Regions from separate parts of the Fictibacillus sp. 26RED30 genome, predicted to be linked through region 1. Evidence: a T-box and tRNA genes for the amino acid it is inferred to sense, from the RefSeq annotation. Region 1 holds a T-box; the other holds one or more tRNA genes.
What was found. A T-box is a leader RNA that pairs with one kind of tRNA and senses whether it is charged. The one in region 1 lies ahead of IHV11_RS03855 (valine--tRNA ligase), so its partner is inferred to be a tRNA-Val.
Positions count from the first base shown of each region.

Region 2: it encodes a tRNA-Val, which carries the amino acid that the T-box ahead of IHV11_RS03855 (valine--tRNA ligase) is inferred to sense. The anticodon was not compared.

Region 1 is NZ_JACZDV010000001.1:769,493-779,810, forward strand. Features, by position in the region: gene hemC (hydroxymethylbilane synthase) at 1-281, shown strand, start outside; gene IHV11_RS03820 (uroporphyrinogen-III synthase) at 281-1,033, shown strand; gene hemB (porphobilinogen synthase) at 1,035-2,006, shown strand; gene hemL (glutamate-1-semialdehyde 2,1-aminomutase) at 2,023-3,309, shown strand; gene IHV11_RS03835 (LysM peptidoglycan-binding domain-containing protein) at 3,455-5,053, shown strand; gene IHV11_RS03840 (hypothetical protein) at 5,068-5,985, shown strand; gene ysxE (spore coat protein YsxE) at 5,982-7,055, shown strand; gene IHV11_RS03850 (hypothetical protein) at 7,364-7,558, opposite strand; T-box leader at 7,728-7,950, shown strand; gene IHV11_RS03855 (valine--tRNA ligase) at 8,216-10,318, shown strand, end outside.
Region 2 is NZ_JACZDV010000001.1:1,988,808-1,999,125, forward strand. Features, by position in the region: gene IHV11_RS10135 (sulfite exporter TauE/SafE family protein) at 1-547, shown strand, start outside; gene IHV11_RS10140 (VOC family protein) at 554-919, shown strand; gene IHV11_RS10145 (cation diffusion facilitator family transporter) at 911-1,801, opposite strand; gene IHV11_RS10150 (SDR family NAD(P)-dependent oxidoreductase) at 1,893-2,639, opposite strand; gene IHV11_RS10155 (CotD family spore coat protein) at 2,761-3,210, opposite strand; gene IHV11_RS10160 (short-chain fatty acid transporter) at 3,386-4,711, shown strand; tRNA gene IHV11_RS10165 (tRNA-Val) at 4,782-4,857, opposite strand; gene IHV11_RS10170 (hypothetical protein) at 4,999-5,367, opposite strand; gene IHV11_RS10175 (hypothetical protein) at 5,610-6,263, shown strand; gene IHV11_RS10180 (phosphatidylglycerophosphatase A family protein) at 6,317-6,874, opposite strand; gene IHV11_RS10185 (alpha/beta hydrolase) at 7,016-7,747, shown strand; gene IHV11_RS10190 (YjcG family protein) at 7,807-8,322, shown strand; gene IHV11_RS10195 (GNAT family N-acetyltransferase) at 8,328-8,762, shown strand; gene IHV11_RS10200 (YetF domain-containing protein) at 8,845-9,540, shown strand; gene IHV11_RS10205 (MBL fold metallo-hydrolase) at 9,512-10,318, opposite strand, start outside.

The DNA.
Region 1 (10,318 bases):
TGAACGATGCTTATACGTTTGACACAGTTTTAGCAGAACGCTCTTTCCTGAACACGTTAGAAGGCGGCTGCCAAGTTCCAATCGCGGCATTTGCTACGATGGATGAGAACCAAGAAGTTTCTTTAACGGGTCTTGTTGCAGATCCTGAAGGAAAAACGGTATTAAAAGAAATGAAATCAGGCAAGGACCCGCACCGTGTGGGTGTAGAGTTAGCCGAAGAATTAAAGATATTAGGTGCGAAAACAATACTAGATGCAGTGAAAAAGGATTTAAATACGTAATGAATACTTCTATAGGACCATTAGCAGGTAAGCGAATACTTGTTACACGGCCGAAAGAGCAGGCAGAGCCATTGATCTCACTTATTCAAGAGAACGCTGGCGTCCCTCTTTCTTTTCCTATTGTATCTATTAATGGTGTAAGAAACGATGATTCACAGTCTACGTTGAAAAATCTGTCGTCTTTTCAATGGATTGTTTTTACGAGCAAAAATGGAGTAGACTACTTTTTTCAATTGATTCATGATTATAACGTTTCACTAAATAGTGTTAAGTTTGCAGCAGTTGGTGAAAAAACAGCTGAATCATTAAGAGATAGAGGAATCACGACTATTCTTGTGCCTGAACATTATCATGCAGAAAGCCTAGTGAAGACGTTAAAAAACCACGTCTTAGCTCATGAAAGAGTTCTATTTCCAAAAGGAAATCTAGCTCCATCTTTTATTAAAGAAGAGTTGAAAGAAACAGCATTTGTTGAAGAATTAGTTGTTTACAAAACTGAATCAGAAGACCATTTAGATTGGTCGCTCGTGTATCAAGCTGATTGCCTGTTTTTTATGAGCCCTTCTGCCGTAACCTTCTTAAGTAAAGGGTTAAACACAGAGGAAGTCTATAAGAAGCCTGTGATCTGTGTTGGGCCGACAACGAAAAGTGCTGCAGAAAAATACGGGTTTCATCATGTATTAATGCCTAAACAATTTACCGCAGAAGATATGGTGAACTGTGCCATCTCTTATTTTCAAGGAGGAAGTTAATATGAATTTTCAGCGTCATCGCCGTTTAAGAAAATCAGCATCCATGCGTTCACTAGTGCGTGAAACGCATCTTCATGTCTCTGACTTTATCTATCCATTGTTCTTTGTTGAAGGAGAGAACGTCAAAAAAGAAGTACCTTCCATGCCAGGTGTGTATCATCTATCATTGGACCTTCTTCAAGAAGAGGTAAAAGAAATTGAAAGTCTTGGTATTCAGTCTATTATCGTTTTTGGAGTACCTGCAGAAAAAGACGAATGCGGAAGCTCAGCTTATGATCATAATGGAATTGTACAGAATGCAATCTCACAAATTAAAGAAGTTGCCCCATCACTTACTGTGATAGCAGACACATGTTTATGCCAATTTACAGATCATGGACACTGCGGTGTGATTGAAAATGGTGAAGTATTGAATGATGAAACCTTGACGCTTCTTGCAAAAACAGCTGTCTCACAGGCGAAAGCTGGAGCAGATATCATCGCACCTTCAAACATGATGGATGGTTTTGTTGCTGCGATCAGACAAGGGCTTGATGAAGCAGGTTTCTATGATGTTCCGATCATGTCTTACGCAGTTAAATATGCATCATCCTTTTATGGTCCGTTCCGTGATGCAGCTCATAGCACACCACAATTCGGTGATAGAAAAACGTATCAGATGGATCCGGCGAACCGACTTGAAGCTCTCAGAGAGGCAGAATCAGACGTCGCTGAAGGCGCTGACTTCTTAATGGTAAAACCAGCTCTTTCTTACCTAGATATTCTAAGAGAGTTAAAAGACATGTACCCTCTTCCACTAGTGGCTTACAACGTGAGTGGAGAATATTCCATGATTAAAGCAGCTGCTATGAACGGATGGGTAGATGAGAAAAGCATCGTACTTGAGAAACTGATCTCTATGAAACGAGCAGGAGCAGACTTAATTATTACGTATTTTGCCAAAGATGCTGCAAGATGGCTGAATGAAAAATAAGGAAAGAGGTGTTGGTATGAGAAGCTTTGAAAAATCGATAGCTGCTTTTCAAGAAGCGAAAGAAGTTATGCCTGGAGGCGTTAACAGTCCTGTACGTGCATTTAAATCTGTAAAAATGGATCCTGTATTTATGGAACGCGGAAAAGGGTCAAAGATTTATGATATCGATGGTAACGAATATATCGATTATGTATTGTCATGGGGACCCTTAATTCTTGGACATGCTGACGATCAAGTAGTGGAGGCACTTAAGCAAACTGCTGAGCTCGGAACAAGTTTTGGTGCTCCGAATGAAATGGAAACGAAGCTTGCAAAGCTTGTAATCGATCGTGTTCCATCGATCGAAGTTGTACGTATGGTTAACTCAGGTACAGAAGCTACGATGAGTGCACTTCGTTTAGCGCGAGGATACACAGGACGAAGTAAGATCGTTAAATTTGAAGGCTGCTACCACGGACACGGTGACTCCTTATTGATCAAAGCAGGCTCTGGTGTAGCAACACTTGGACTGCCAGATTCTCCTGGGGTTCCAGAAGGTATCGCACAGAACACGATCACTGTTCCATACAATGACCTTGAGAGTTTGCAAGTCGCATTTAATCAATTTGGAGAAGATATTGCTTGTGTGATTGTAGAACCAGTCGCAGGTAACATGGGTGTAGTCCCTCCACAAAAAGGATTTTTAGAAGGTATTCGTAAAATAACTGAACAACACGGCTCTTTATTAATCTTTGACGAAGTAATGACAGGCTTCCGAGTGGATTATGAATGTGCACAAGGTTATTTTGGAGTAACACCAGACCTAACATGTCTAGGTAAAGTAATTGGTGGGGGTCTACCTGTTGGAGCTTATGGTGGAAAACGAGAGATCATGGAACAAATCGCGCCGAGCGGACCGATCTATCAAGCAGGAACGTTATCAGGAAATCCTCTTGCGATGGCTGCCGGGTATGCTACCCTTTCGCAACTTACAAAAGAAAGTTACACATATTTTCAAAAACTAGGAGATCGACTAGCTTCTGGAATTTCTGAAGCCGCTGAACAATATGGTGTGGCACATACGATCAACCGTGCAGGCAGCATGATCGGCTTTTTCTTCACGAATCAAGATGTGATTAACTACGACACTGCTAAGCAATCCAACTTGGATCACTTTAACGCTTGCTTCAAAACGATGCTACAAGAAGGTATCTCGCTGCCTCCTTCACAATTTGAAGGATTATTCTTATCTACTGCTCATACAGAAGAAGATATTGATAAAACAGTTGCAGCGTTCAGAAAGGCTTTTTCACAATTAAAATAGTCATTTTTTGTAGCGTCCGCTAACTTCAGCGGACGCTATTTTTGTTTTTTAAGAAAGCTGTTACCTAATAAAAATCATATTTCGTCCTGTTCCCTCATACACCTATATTGTATAACTATATGCAACCTGAAAGGAGGAGAAGGGCATGAGTCAATCGAAGCTGCGTTTCTCCATTGAGGAGTCTGTTTGGCTAAAGAAGGGACAGGAAGTAGCTGAAGTTTTGTCGATGTCACTAGATCCTGAGATTCGTATTACAGAGGAAGCCGGACAGGTTTATATCAAGGGAGCCCTGATTTTAAATGGCAGATACCGGTCAGAAAAACAAGAACAGACTGAGGGAGTATCAGATCATAATACGCTCTCTGAGAGTATGTCTTACCGCTCTCTTACACAACTGAACGTTGCAGAAGATGGGATGACAGATCTTGTGCATCGTTTTCCAGTCGATATTACCATCCCATCTTATCGTGTAGAGGATTCTAATGAGGTAAAAGTGGAAGTCGAATCGTTTGAATATGAACTTCCGAATTCTACATGCTTTGAACTTTCGGCATCGATCTGTATTTACGGGATTAAAGATGAGAAACAGCGTCAGGAAAGTCAATCATACGATCTTCCGAAAGAAGCGGTTAGAACGAGTGCCGCAGAAGAAAGGTCTGTACAAAAAGAAGAAAAACAAGATATTTTTACTCCTTTTCAGTTTGAAGCACGTCAAAGTGGCGGCGTACCTTCACAATCTTCACACCTTAATGAGTTTGCAGCAAGGTTTGATGAGAACGAAGCGGACGTTCGTGCTGAAAAGACAACACCGTTTGAATTTAAACCGCATTTTGAAGCACAAGATGATCGGACGATGGAAGCTACATTCGATTCGTTAAAAGCTATTGCGTTCTCGATGAACGATACAAGAAACAATGATGCTGCATCTATGGATGAACTGGCGGATTCTGATGAAGAGAATTCACAGCTTTATGGAGAGGTAGAGGAGATGGAAGAAAATAATAACTCAGATGCCTATGATCACGTAGAAGGTGATTATGAGAGCTATGATGCTTCATATCAAGAAGATGAAGCTAGCACCCAAACAAACCATCCTCAATATGAGCAAACTTACCAACAAGATGCGAACAGACCTTATTCATACAACCCATATCAGCAGCAGGAAGAATATCAGCAACCAGCTTCGTACCAAAATCAAGGTGGGTATCAGCAGCAGGAAGATGCTTACCAGCAACAAGTAACAAATCAACAACATGATGCTTACCAGCAGCAAGAAACGTATCAACAGTATGATGCTTATCAACAGCAATCCAATCAATACGGAAATTATCAATATCAGCAGAATGCTTCACAGCGTCCTTCATATGAGTATGGTGAACAATCTTATGAAGCTGAACAAGAATACGAGAATGCAAGTTACAACGGAGCAGAAGAACAGGAAGCAGCTTATGAATCCTACGATACGAGTTACGATGAATATGAGGCAGAAGCAGAGTCGATGGAAATGCATAAAGAACGTGAAGAGCCTAGAGACGAGAACGCTCTTTATTTAACAAAGATGCTATCTGCTAAAGAAGATCGTTTTTCTAAAATGAAAATGTACATTCTTCAGCGTGGAGATTCACTAGAACACATTTGTGAGAGATATGATATTTCATTGAACACTCTCATGCGTATGAACCAACTGCAGCAAGGTGAAGTAACCGAAGGACAGATCATATATATCCCAGTAAGTTCACGTTAAGTCGAGGTGCTATTATGGAGCTGATCAACACCTTAGAAAAGGAATATGAACTTTATGGGATGCGATGGAAAGAGAAACCTCATATCATCATGACTGATTACGGAGAGAAGCGTATCCGTTATTGGAGTGAGAGCGAGAGTATGAGATGGCACATAAGATGGCGCGATGAGTCCTCTAAGGGCTCAGGCGCTGTGCCAGATCGTATGATTCGTACTAAATCGGGTGAACCTGCCATAAAATATGGAAACAGGTGGCTCACTGTTCATGATCATACAGAAACATTGTATGGATGTGAAGATGTTGAACGTTGGGGACAGTTCATCGCCACATTACTAAATGCGGCAGTGTCTGTGAAAAATCAAGAGGTGTTCTTGAAACAAATCGAACCTCCTGTCTTTGATTTGAATCATTGTATGACGCTTACTCAAAAGTATTTAGAAGCTAACTTTCAATGTATGGTTACGAGTATAAAAGAGAGTAAGCAAAGATTGGAATTTTCTCGTGCTATAAAAAATAGAATGAGAAATCATGCATTACCTGTTCTTGATAAAGAGCTAAGCGTAAAAAATGGGAAGAAAATCTTTCACTTCTTATTTTATCAAGGTGGTGAATCTTTACCAGTAAAGGGGTATCTGCCACTTCGTAAGTTTATGGTAGAGTGGCTGGAACAAACCTCACCTTCTTCTTTAAAACGGCTGTTAACGGAGGTGAATAAGCATTTTTCTTTGGAACAAGAGCAAGGGTTGTTACTTTTAGCTGAGGTCGTTATGCCTTGGGAACTGTATGATTGCTTAGATCAATTAGATAACAGCTCCTTAGAAAGAATGATAGATGGCCTGAAAAGATATGAAGATTGCTGGGAAAAAAATCGAACATTGGTCAAAACAGTAACCGAATGGTTTGATGAAAAAAGAAGGAAGGTGGCCCTATGACAACGGAAAAAGATACATTAAATTACGGGCCCGTCCTTTTTCATTATGATCTATTTCCCGAGAAGTTAGAGCAGCATGGGAGAGTTAAGAAGGTCATAACGAAAAGGGGTACATTTGCACTGAAAGAAGCAGAGATGTCAGAGGATGAAAGAAGCTGGTTTACGCATGTGATCCAACGTCTTTCTGAGATAGGTTTTCATCAGGTCGTTCCTCTGTATCCTACAAAGTTTGGTGATTATACGGTTCAATTAGGATCAAGAACGTATTATTTAATGCCATGGTTTGCATCTGATGAAAGAAATGAGAGAGCGAAAGATGAAGTTCTTATCGATCACTTAGGAAAGATTCATGCGTTAACACTGAAGGAGCAAGACTTTTCAAATGAAGTGGTAGAACATTCGTATCAGTATCTCATGAACAGATGGGAAAATCGGCAATATGAGATGGAGAGATTTACGGAAGAAGCAGAACAGAAAACGTATATGTCTCCCTTTGAACTAACTTACCTTAGTCACTTTCATCAGATCATGAGAATGACAGAAGAAGCGAAAAGAAGATTGAAAGAATGGTATGAAACGTGTCAAAGAGAAAAACGCTACCGGAGCGTCCTTTGTCACGGTAAGGTTTCAAGGAATCACTTGATCTTTAACCCAACAGGTGAAGGCCATCTATTCAATTTTGAAAAGGCCGTTCTGGATACACCGATCAGAGACTTAGCCGTTTATTTTAGAAGAGCAGCTCATCAAAAGGAATGGTCTGCAGAAGAAGGAAAATCATTATTAGACCTTTATGAAAAACACGTACCCTTGCTAAACGAAGAAAGAGGATTATTAATTAGTTATTTATCTTATCCTGAACCTGTTTTTAATGCAGTGGATCTTTATTGCATGAAACGGAACGATTATTCTCAAATTGAAATGGTGCATAGGCTTGAGAGCAGAATAAGAGCCATGAAAAAAATCCGGGATTTTTGTGATGCGATTATGATGGCTCCCCCACCTGCACCTTTAGAGCAAACAGATTCTATTCCAACAAAAATTCACATAAATGATGAAGGAGATCACATATAACGACTATATGTGATCTTTTTTTGTTTTGGCAACCTATGCTGCTTCCTGAAAGTTTTTGATTTCTGTTCCAGGCTGCTCGCGGTGAGCCACATTCGTACGTGTTACTTTTAAGTATCTCACCTATCTATTTGCAGTGGCTAGCCCCTCGAGGTCAAAAGTTAAATGGACATGAAGGCAAAAAAGCGCGGCAGGAGGCTCACCGCACGCCCCATGGAAAGCGTGCAACCTGAAGCGGAAATTAACCACTTTCAGGTTACAATAATTTATACGAAAACAGCATTTGAGAAAAAACTTTGTAAAAATACATGTTAAAGAACATCATAAGCGAAACACACATGGAGGATCACTAAGGTTAAAAGGATGATAAAATCAACAGCAGATGGAAATAGTATCGTCCTTAAAAGCTGAAAGACAATAAGTGGCGCAGTCAATTGTCCGATTGTTTGTTTGAGTGTGACAAACCACCCAGGAAAACGTGTTTTTCGAAAATACTTTCTAGACAAAAGAAGCCCTCCATTCGCCCATTTTTTTATAATTTATGCAACAATATAATTAATGTGAAAGACAGGCTTTCACTAAAGGGCGATCAAAGGCATAGAATAACTTTTATAAGTTACGGTAATACTATTGACTAAAAACAGATAAGTTGTATAAAATATATTCAGATTCTATATTGTCGCGTAGACAGGGAATAGTACAACATAACACCTTTTAGAGAGAGGATTCATCTGCTGAAAGAATCCTTAAGGAATGTTAGTTGGAAGTCGCCCTTGAGCATCTTCTCTGAAACTCGAATTAGGAGAAGACGGTCCATCCGTTATTCATGAGTGTACAGCAAGTTTATTTAGACTTGCCGTAAATAAAGGTGGTACCGCGGAGTCCTTTCGTCCTTTTTGACGAAAGGGCTTTTTTGTTTTTTAAAAAGGCTGTTTTCGTAAACTTAGTTGCTTTAGGAAGTGTTGATTTCCGTTCCAGGCTGCTCACTTTCCACGGGGCAGGCGCTGAGCCACATTCGTACGTTTCACGTATAAGTGTCTCACCTGCCCGCCTGTCCCGTAGGAGTCTCGCACCTTCCACTCCAATCAACTGTCAAAAGTAGCAAGGAGTTAAAAGCAACAACCTTTAGAAAAGAGCGTATAGAAATAAAGGAGGAGAATAGAATGACGAACGAACAGAAAGAACTGACGATGCCAACGAAATATGATCCGAAGGCTACAGAAGAAAATCGTTATGATTTTTGGTTGAAAGGTAAATTTTTTGAAGCAAAGAGCGAAGAGGGTAAACAGCCGTATACGATCGTAATCCCACCTCCTAACGTTACAGGGAAACTACACCTCGGGCATGCATGGGACACAACGCTTCAAGACATCTTAACACGTACAAAACGTATGCAAGGATACGATGTTCTATGGCTGCCTGGGATGGATCATGCTGGTATTGCAACCCAAGCAAAAGTAGAAGGAAAGCTTCGTGAAGAGGGGATTTCTCGATACGATTTAGGCCGTGAAAAGTTTTTAGAGAAGTCGTGGGAATGGAAAGAAGAGTATGCAGAGTTTATTCGTAATCAATGGGCAAAATTAGGGCTCGGCCTAGATTATTCCCGTGAACGCTTTACATTAGATGAGGGATTGTCTGATGCAGTTAAAGAAGTTTTTGTTACCCTTTATGAAAAAGGCTTGATCTACCGTGGTGAATATATCATTAACTGGGATCCAAAGACGAAAACAGCTCTTTCTGATATTGAAGTTATCCACCAAGATGTTCAAGGTGCGTTCTATCATATGAAGTATCCACTAGCTGATGGATCTGGACATATCGAAGTAGCAACTACTCGCCCTGAGACGATGCTTGGTGATACAGCAATCGCTGTTCATCCGAAAGATGAACGTTATCAACACCTAATCGGCAAAAAAGCTATCCTCCCAATCGTTGGACGTGAGATCGAAATTGTTGGAGATGATTATGTTGATATGGAATTTGGTTCAGGAGCTGTAAAAATCACACCTGCTCATGATCCAAATGACTTTGAGATCGGAAACAGACACAACCTTGAGCGTATTCTTGTAATGGATGAAGGCGGTCAGATGAATGACAATGCTGGTGCTTACCAAGGACTCGACCGATTTGAGTGTCGAAAGCAGATCGTTAAAGATCTTCAAGAGCAAGGTATTTTGTTCAAGATTGAAGAGCATATTCATTCTGTTGGACACTCTGAACGAAGTGGAGCGGTTGTTGAACCATATCTTTCAACACAATGGTTTGTTAAGATGCAGCCTTTAGCAGACGAAGCGATCAAGCTTCAAAAAGGTGAAGATAAAATAAACTTTGTTCCTGATCGCTTCGAGAATACGTATATGCGTTGGATAGAAAACATTCGTGATTGGTGTATCTCGCGTCAACTTTGGTGGGGTCACAGAATCCCAGCATGGTTCCATAAAGAAACGGGAGAGATCTACGTTGGTAAAACGGAGCCGAAAGATCCCGAAAATTGGGAGCAGGATACAGATGTTCTTGACACGTGGTTCTCATCTGCTCTTTGGCCGTTCTCAACGATGGGATGGCCTGACGAAGAAGCTGCTGATTACAAGCGTTACTTCCCAGGAAATGTACTCGTAACAGGTTACGATATCATTACGTTCTGGGTTTCAAGAATGGTCTTCCAATCGATCGAATTTACGGAACAAAAGCCGTTTAACGATGTGCTGATTCACGGGCTCGTACGTGACTCCGAAGGAAGAAAGATGAGTAAATCACTCGGGAACGGTGTTGACCCGATGGATGTGATCGAGAAGTATGGCGCTGATGCTTTGCGTTTCTTCTTATCAACAGGAAGTTCACCAGGAAACGACCTTCGTTTTTATTGGGAAAAAGTAGAGTCTACTTGGAACTTTGCTAACAAGATCTGGAACGCATCTCGTTTTGCATTGATGAATATGGATGGTATGCAATACGATGAGATTGATCTAAGTGGAAAGAAATCATTAGCTGATCAATGGATTTTAACGCGATTGAATGAAACGGCAGAAGATATCACACGTTTGATCGATGCATACGAATTTGGAGAAGTGGGACGCCTGCTTTATAACTTTATCTGGGATGATCTTTGTGACTGGTATATCGAAATGGCGAAACTTCCACTCTATGGGGAAGATGAAGAAGCGAAGAAAACGACTCGTTCTGTTCTAGCGCATGTGTTAGACCAAACGCTAAGATTGCTTCATCCTTTCATGCCATTCATTACAGAAGAAATCTGGCAGCACTTG
Region 2 (10,318 bases), 1.2 Mb from region 1:
TGATACAAAGCTTACCCCTTACCTCATTTCTGGTGTTATCAGTCTACTAGGAGGAATTGCAGGTGGCTTGACTGCTTCCTTAATCTCTAGAGAGAATTTAACCATCATCGCACTTTTCTTACTCACGTGTGCACTCTTCTTAACTTTTCTAAAAACAAAAAGAGAAAAAGATCCTAATGATGAGATCAAACAGCTCCCTCCGAGTAAGTATCCTTACCTTTTTGGCATCGGGGCATATGACGGCTTATTCGGTCCAGGTCAAGGTACCTTGCAGATGCAGCTTTTTATGCGAAACGGCTTTTCCTATATTCGCACCGTCTCATTTACACGATTCAATACGTTCTTAAGCTGTACAGGGGCTGTATTCACTTATTTATGGGCAGGACATTATATGTGGAGTGTAGCTATACCGCTTACGATTGGAAGTATATGCGGTGCTCAAGTTGCGGTAAAACTTGCACCTCATTTAAAAACAAAACAAGTTACAATCCTTATGAGGACTGTAACTGTTCTGCTAATTATTCAATTAATTATTCAATGGAGGTAATAAACCATGAAAATAACAGGTATCCATCATGTCCAAATATGTATTCCACGAGAAAAGGAAGATGAAGCACGAGCTTTTTATAAAGGAATCCTGCAACTTGAAGAAATTCCAAAACCAGATGCTCTTCGAAAAAATGGAGGGATATGGTTCCAATTCGGTCATCAACAACTACACATTGGAGTGGAAGATCAGGTTTACAAAGGTAAACATCACCCGGCCTTTTTAGTCGATGACCTCACAAGTTTCAAAGATCATTTGGCTCTTCATCAAGTACCGATACAACAAGAACTGCCGTTTCCTGGATTTTCACGCTTTACGATACGAGATCCCTTCGGAAATCGTATAGAATTCATTCAGCCCTCTTCACTTTAATGAATTATCTTTGTTCTTTCCGTCTTCTGGTTCAACGTGAACTTGTATACTCTCGACATTATAAGCTTCTTTAATCGTGTCTTCTATCTTTTCTGTGATCTCGTGACTTTCCACTACATTAAGGGAAGGATCAACTTTAATCGTTACATCGATAATAGCTCGGTTACCGTGTTTACGAGCTTTCAGGTCTCCCACGTTCTCTACACCTTCAACATCTAAAATCTTGTGTTCCATTTCCTTGCCTTCTTCATAATCAAAGCCATCTGAAAGGTTATGGGAGGTTTCAGTGAAAATCTCCCAACCTGTCTTGATGATGATCAGACCAACAAGAACTGCTGCTGCTGGATCTAGCCACGGTAAGCCGATCTGTGCGCCAAGAATTCCGACTGCTGCTCCAATACTGACAAATGCGTCTGAACGGTTATCAAGAGCGGCTGCTTTCAGCCCTTGGCTGTCTGTTTCTTTTGCAACCTTTATATTGTACAAATAAACGATCAACATTACAGCTGCACCGAACAGAGCGATCAAGGCCGCCGTAAGTGAAGGCTCCGTTTCCACTCCGTTAAACATCTTTTTAATAGATGAAATCAATACTTCAATACCGATGACTACCATAATAAATGAAGCAACCATCGATGCAATCGTTTCTGCACGCAAGTGTCCATAAGGATGATCCTCATCTGCTGGCTTCCTTGAAATTTTCAATCCTATTAATACTGCGATAGAAGCGATAATGTCAGTAGCATTGTTTAATCCGTCAGCAACTAATGCATCGGAATTATAAAAAATACCTGACACAAGTTTAACTATTGATAGAAAAATATATGCTCCTAGACTAAGATAAACACCGCGTTCCACTCTTTTTTGCTGATCAGATTGCATTCTCTATTCTCCTTCGTTAAATAATACCTTTTACATCATAAAGAATGGATTCCGGGTGGGTCTAGAGCAATCTTTTTCCCTATAGGAAACATTAATGTTCATAGATCATTTTTCTAGTCATCCCGCCATCGATCGTAAGATTTTCCCCGGTAATAAAATTATTGTCAGACTGCGCTAAGAATAAGCATGCCCTTGAAATATCAGCTGGCATACCCACTCTTTTTGAGAGATGCTGATCGTGATCAACTTCACGCAGCTCTTTATAATCTCCTGTATGTATCCAACCAGGACTAATAGAATTCACGGTAATAAAATCTTCAGAGAACGATGCAGCCAAGGCGTGAGTTAAAGCAACAATTCCGCCTTTAGTTGCCGCATATGCTTCGGAATGAGGCTCAGACATTACCGCACGAGTGGAAGCCATATTGATGATAGAACCTCCTCCAGACTGGGACATGTACTTAGCCGCTTCTCTAGAAAAAAGAAAAACACTTCTTAAGTTTGTGTTTAAAATATCATCCCATTCATCTACTGTTAATTCATAGGGGGATTTCCATTTCGAAAGACCAGCATTGTTGATCAAACATTGAATGTCACCTAATTTATCATGTGTTTCTGCTACTGCTTGAATGATTTCATCGGGATTCTTAACGTCACATGTTATCGCGATTGCATCCTTTTGAATCGATGTAACCTCAGACAAAGTTGATTCAAGTTCATTTTTATCAAAATCTATTAATGAAGGAATATAACCTCCTTTGGCAAAATCAATTGCGATTTGTTTACCTATCCCTTTTGCTGCTCCTGTAACGATTACAACTTTTGTATCACGACTCATCTTCATAACCTCCAGAAATTTATGTGTACTAATCTATTCATTCCCCATACCATATTAATTTCACACAAATTCATACAAAAGTAGAATAGAAAAGCTGCCGACACTGTCGACAGCTTCACTTTTACTTCTTTCTCCAAGGACCACATGGACCACATGGAGGAGGGCATGGCGGGGGACAAGGTGCCATGATGGGTTGGACCGTTCCACAAAGGTTTTGCTGCGTTGCTTGGTTTACGACGTTCGTGTTCTGAGGGAAATAATGTACATATTTATAGTTCATCTGGTTGACTTGAGTCGTTTGAGTTGGATGAACCATCGGAACATATACATCTTGCTGGTTATACTGAACTTGTTGGTTCGTAGGGCTAAACTGTGCAGGCATAACTTGTGGAGGATAATATTGAGATGGTGATACTGCTGGGTATCCACATCCACCCATCTGGGGCATCTGTTGCATAGCTCCCATAGTAGGCGCCATCTGACCCATTGCTCCCATCGTAGGTCCCATTGCACCCATATTAGGAACCATTCCCTTTTTGGCAAAAATGCCAGGGCGTTTAAATAAAGCCAAAAAAATGTTCTCCTTTCAAAAACCTTATATCCTATTTCTCTATATTTTATGTAGGACGACTTAAAAAGTTCGTCCATTTATCAATAAGTATTAAAAGGATTTTGTAGAAATTAATCGAACTGTACTTGAAATACATACTATTCAAATATCATTTATGAGGAGAGGAAGAAGAAATTTGAGACTTTTAATTTCATTTTCAAACAGATTAATGCAAAGGTATATGCCCGATCCTTTTCTGTTGGTCATCTTACTGACATTCTTCGTATGTGGTTTAGCACTATTTGCTACAGATAGCACCCCTGTGCAAATCGTTAATTATTGGGGTACAGGTTTTTGGAGTTTATTAACGTTTTCCATGCAGATGGTGTTAATATTAGTGACCGGCCACGTTATGGCAAGCTCCCCGCTATTTAAAAAACTATTAGGTTACTTAGCAAAAATCCCAAAAACACCTGGACAAGCTATCATACTCGTAACGTTAGTCGCGCTCGTCGCATGCTGGATCAATTGGGGGTTCGGACTTATAATAGGTGCTCTATTCGCAAAAGAAATTGCGATGAAAGTAAAAGGTGTCGACTACCGGTTATTAATCGCAAGTGCTTATAGTGGTTTTATCATATGGTGTGGAGGTCTATCAGGATCGGTTGTTTTAACAATCGCTACACCGGGACACTTTACCGAAAACATTATGGGAGTTGTTCCGACGAGTGAGACAATCTTTTCATCGTTCAACTTAATTATCCTAGCTGGCTTATTCATAATGGTACCGCTCATTAACAGATTAATGGTTCCTCCTGTTGAAAAAGCGTTTGTAATCGATCCCGCTTTGTTAGAGGACAAGCAATCACATGAGGCAGCAAGTAAAGAAGAAACACTTCAAACACCTGCTGATCGACTTGAAAATAGTCAGTTATTATCTATTCTCATAGGGCTATTAGGAATCTCATACCTAGTCTATTATTTCACGAAAAATGGAATTAGCTTAAATCTAGATATCGTAAACTTTTTATTCCTTTTTATCGGTATCATCTTACATAAAACACCGCTGTTATTTTTGAAAGCGGTTACGGACGCTGTGAAAAATGCGAGCGGAATTATTATTCAGTTCCCTTTTTATGCAGGACTAATGGGAATCGTAACTTCATCGGGACTAGTGGCGGTCCTATCCAATATGCTTATTTCCTTTTCAAACGAACATACTTTTCATTTATTTACTTTATGGAGTGCTGGCCTCGTTAACTTTTTTGTTCCGTCTGGCGGTGGGCAATGGGCGGTTCAAGGACCTGTTATGTTAGAAGCAGCACAAAACTTAGGCGTTTCGTTATCAAGAACGGCTATGGCTGTAGCTTGGGGTGATGCATGGACAAACATGATCCAGCCATTCTATGCGCTTCCTGCTTTAGCTATTGCTGGATTAAAAGCAAAAGACATTATGGGATACGGTCTTGTTATGATGATCATTACAGGGGTCTTTATCTCTGGCGTGTTTTTGTTGCTATAACACATTAAAATCCAACAAAAAAAGCATCAAAAAAACCTCCTTATCGCTAAGGAGGTTTGCTTATTATGTATGGTGACTCGAGAGGGGTTCGAACCCCCGACCTCTACCCTGTCAAGGTAGCGCTCTCCCAGCTGAGCTATCGAATCAATGCCTTTGTCTAACAAAAATTATTATATATGCTTTTTACGAGTTTTGACAACACTTTTCTTCTAATTCTGTAAAAAACCAATGATGTCTTCAGCTTTTCTTATGTAAACACCGGGAAAGAATCCCGGCTGAATCAACGATTAGTTAAACGTACCTGCAGCAAGATCGCCGTCTTGAACACAAGTTACTGCTATGATGTCTTTACAGTTAACCAATAGATTACGAGTAGCTGTTCCCGTTGCCGTAGTTACTTCATAGGAAAGCACTACACAGCACTTTGTGTGTTCAAAACGTACAAATCTAAACAATGTAGGATCTGTCGTCCCGTTCAAGCTTAATGGTCCAATTCCTTTTAAAACGATAACAAGAAAGTTGTTTATGTTTTGGCTGCAAAAATCAATGTCATCGGATAGATCACGAAAGAAATCACAAACACAGCTGTCACACCCGCTTGTGTGATCATGCTTTGAACATTTTTCTTTTCCGTGGAATAATGAGTCACCCATCATTACTGACCTCCCATCCATTTTTGAAATAAATCAATCTGTATACCAGATACTAAATAGCATATTAATTTATTTCAAAAATGATAGGATACTAGCCTATTAATCAATAAATATGCGTTTACCTATGTTAAACGCAAGATAATACACCACACACTTTCGTTCTTAATTAATAGATTATAGTATGGAATCTTTATAATGAGCATCGTCTTGCTATAAAAGTTTGTTCCGGCAAGGAGGTGAATCATATGGCGATCATCCAAAGCCGCACGCTAAGGAGCAGAATCATTTCTCTAGCCAGTGAAAATCTAGTAGATGTTTACATCACGGGTAATGCGGTAACGCCTTTTTTTAGTGTTTCAATTAGAGAAGTTGGTGGTAATTTTTTTCGTGTTAGTAATGGAACGACTATAAACGCTCTAATTAACTTGTTTGCGGTGGGAAGCATCGATAACGCAATAGGCGCTGGGATCACTCCTGAAGTAAACAGTACTGATTTTAGAACTCGCGTAATTGATTTTGCCAGAGTATTCACTGTGGATATTTATGTTCCTGGTTTGGCAGCCCCATTCCTTACAAATGTAACCATTAGAGAAGTTGGCTCGGATTATATCCGAGTGACTAGCGCGACTGTTGACCGATATATTCCGTTTACAACTATTGCTGCTATAGATCAAAATTTAATCTTGGTTTTAACAAATACCCCAACAGTTACAAGTCGTACCATTCGATCAGTCCTTATTACACTAGCAAATGGAGATGTAGTTGTAGATTTAATCGTAGCTGGAAGAGTGTTTCTTAATGTCCAGATTGATGAAGTACAATCAGATTACGCACGGATTAATAATACTGCCCAAACAAAATTCCCACTATTAGATATTGTTTCTGTCGATATATTTTAATTGATAACAATATAAAAACACGCCCAACCTTTAGGCGTGTTTTTGCTTGGTATTTAACCAATCTTCTCTTCCTCATCACGAATCTTAATCTCTTCATAATCAAGACGCTCCTGCTTATCTCGGAGTCTGTGTGCGAGTCGACTGGAGGCGTTCGCTGCAATGCTTGCAACAAGGTCATCCAAGAATGTATGCACTTTTCCATTCGCAATCTTTGTATCTAGTTTTTGAATAATTCCCATCTTAAATTTATCTAGGTGTCCAAACGTTGTAACAGCTATAGAGCCATATCCGAAAACCGCACCCAGTGCGATGGTTTCATCTACCCCAAACAATCCTTCATCTTGTTCAACGATACTTTGTAGTGGTTCAGATAACTTTCTTTGTTCCGCAAGTATATCAAGTTCTACTCCGACTAGAATAGCATGCTGAATCTCACGCTTCATGAGAACAGCATCGACGCTTTCTATACACTCTTCTTTCGTTAAGCCAGGTGAAAATGGGATCTGCATTTCATATACGATCTCAGCGATTTCAGGAATTGTGACGCCTCTTTCATTCAACAGCCTTCTAGCCGCTGCTTCAACTTCTCGACTGTGCACTCTATTATTCAACAGACTTCACCTCTTCTTAATGTTCGATCTCTTATGGCAAAACGATTTGATTCTTTCATTATATCATTATGTGATACAATAAAACGAGTTGAATGAAAACGCTTATAATTTAAAGATCAGTCAGCACAGGAGGTACTTTTTATGGCCATACTTAAAGGTTCTATTACAGATGATAAAATATACAGCAACTACTTGGATGAGGAGATTGACTTGCTCATCTACCTGCCTTCTAAGTTTACTCCACTCGTTAAATACCCTATTCTAATCGCACAAGATGGCAGAGACTACTTTCAGTTAGGAAAGTTGGCGAAAACCGCCGATCGGCTAATGGAAGAAGAAAATTTACAGAGCTGTATCATTGTTGGTGTAAATCATAAAGGAATCGAAGATCGAAAAGCAAAATATGACCCCACAGGAGAGAAGCACGAGAATTACATCCGATTCATGGCTTTTGAACTTACCTCTTATCTTAATGAGAAGTTTAACACGCTCCAACTTGGTGCAGGCATGGGCTTAATCGGAGATTCTCTAGGTGGTTACATAGCATTTAAGCTGAGTATTCTGTATCCGAATACGTTCGGGAAAGTGATTGTACAATCTCCTTATGTTCCAGAGAGCCTTATTGAAACCGTTGAATCCATAGAACATATGCAAACGTTAACCATCTACCACTCTATAGGTGATGAAGAAGAACAGTTTACGAATCCTGAAGGAATTACCAAAGATTTCTTAACTCCAAACAGACAGCTGAGTAAGCTTTTAAACAATTTAGCTCTCGATTATGAATACGCTGAGTTTCAAGGAAATCATCTCTGGGTAAATTGGCAGAAAGACCTAATTCCCGCTTTAAGGTTTCTTTACAGCGACCAGTAACTGTGGGAAATAAATAGAATATTTGGTATACTAGTTTAAAATATGAGGGAGGAAGAAATATGAAATACGGCATTGCAATTTTTCCATCAAAAAATCTACAAGATAAAGTGAATTCCTACCGAAAGCGTTATGATCCGCATTATGCCCTTATCGCACCTCATATCACACTTAAGGAGCCTTATGAGGCAACAGAGGAAGAAATTCAAGAACATATCTCTTATATTTCTTCTGTTGCAAAGAACATAGACCCGTTTTCAATCATGATTAATAAAGTAGGATCTTTCCATCCTGTTAATAATGTTATCTTTTTAAAGGTGAATGAAGCTGAAGAGATAAAATCGCTGCATGAGCAGTTATATTCCGGTCCACTCGAACATCAGCAGCCCTACAACTTTGTACCGCACTTAACACTCGGACAAAAGCTGTCGGATGAAGAGCATTCAGACGTTTTAGAACGTTTGCGTATGATTGATATTGAACATGAAGAACGTATCGATCGTTTTCAACTGCTCTATCAACTTGATAACGGCTCATGGACAGTCTATGAAACATTTCGACTTGGAAAAGGAGTTTAATTAGATTGATTAAGACGTATACAACGAGCGAACAAGGATTTCAAGATGCTTTAACTGTAAGAAAAGATGTTTTTGTTAGCGAGCAGCAGATTGATGAAAAAGAAGAAATCGACAACAACGAAGATGTCTCCCTGCATTTCGTTCTTTACGATGGAGATAAACCAATAGGTGCGGCAAGGCTTCGTGAAGTGAACGGAGAGGGAAAAGTAGAACGAGTTTGTATATTGTCTTCACATCGTAAAAAAGGATTAGGTGAAGAACTGATGAACGCTATGGAAACAGCAGCCATCGAACGTTCTTTACCGAGCCTTATATTATATGCACAAACACAAGCAGAAGACTTTTACAAAAAACTAGGGTACCTTACAACATCAAAGGAACCCTTCCTGGATGCTAACATCCCGCATGTAGCTATGAAAAAAGCATTGAAATCGTCATGACGATTTCAATGCTTTTTTGTTTATTACGATCTAATCTCGTCAAAACTGTACAATAAAACGTACGTTGAGGAGACTAAGGTTGATGAACATTCATGTTGGACAATTGACAACCGAATTAATCGTAGGGTTTATCGCCCTTTTTTTGTTAACAAAAGTTTTAGGAAAAACGCAAATTTCTCAGATAACACCTTTTGATTTTATATCGTCTATTTTTTTGGGTGAATTAGTTGGTAATGCTATGTATGATGATGAGACTTCTATATTCGTTATTTTGTATGCTATTGTAATCTGGGGTTCTATGGTCTATGTAGTTGAAATTATATCTCAGAAATTTAAAGGAACGCGAAAATTTCTGGAAGGCGCACCTACTATCGTTATTCGTAACGGACTGATCGATCGAGACATGCTCAAAAAGAGCAAGCTCGATATCAACCAACTTCAAAACTTAGTCAGACAAAAAGGATTTTTCGGTTTAAGAGAAGTTGAATATGCCATATTAGAATCTAATGGATCTTTAAGCATATTGCCTAAGTATCAATATGGGCCACCAAACAGACAGGATTTGAACCTGCGATCTGAAGAACAGCCTGAACTCCCTGTAACTCTCATACTAGACGGTGAGCTTAATCATGATAACCTTTCAACAGCGGGACTTTCACAAAGCGAACTTTATGAGCTGCTACAGCAACAAGGCTACTCCAATGTGGAAGGTATTGTTTATGCAGAATTCTCAGAAGGTGAACTGTTAGTCATGCCATGTACGAAGCCGAAAAAATAACAGGCACTCCGTTTGTAATCTTATATGCTACACTTCCCTCCTCTAGCAATTGAATAATATGTGCAGAGATTGCCGTTCGAAACAATGAATAAGCTCCTAAGTTAGGAGGGTCCACTTCATAATTTTTTAGCATGACAGCAACTAAATTCTCTAATGATATTCCAGATCTGCTTGATTGTTTGATCTCCTCATGTACTTTCGCAGTGATGGTTTCGTGTATAAGTAAGTTGTCTTTAATAACTTCCTGGTATCTGGTAACAAAACTTCCATGTCCAGGGACCATACCTTCCACTTCAATTTCTTTAAGTTTTTGTAATGTCTCTATATTCTGACGTGCGTCAACTATAAAAGGAATCTTATGCTTTGCAAGTACATCTATACCTAAAAAAGCATCTGCAGCATATAAAATACCGCGGAACAAGATGCCATGTTGATTATAACTATGACCTGGAAGATGAATTAAGTGAACTTCTGGAAATCGTTCTATATATCCTTCCGAGCAAATTTCATCAACACGTATAGCTGGTGCTTCTAAAAATTTGTTCCGCATTTCCTTTAGCGGGTAATTTCCATGAGATAAGTAGATCGGTTCTAGTACAGGATTCCTCATAATTGCTTCTTCTAGAGCAGGGGCGATTGTATGTACATCATAGTTTTGTTGTATGTACAAAGCTCCTCCAAAATGGTCTGCATGTGCATGAGTAATAAATAGATGAGTTAACGGAAGCTTTTCTTTTTGAAGTTGCTTTATCACTTTTTTGGCTGCTGATGTTTCCAG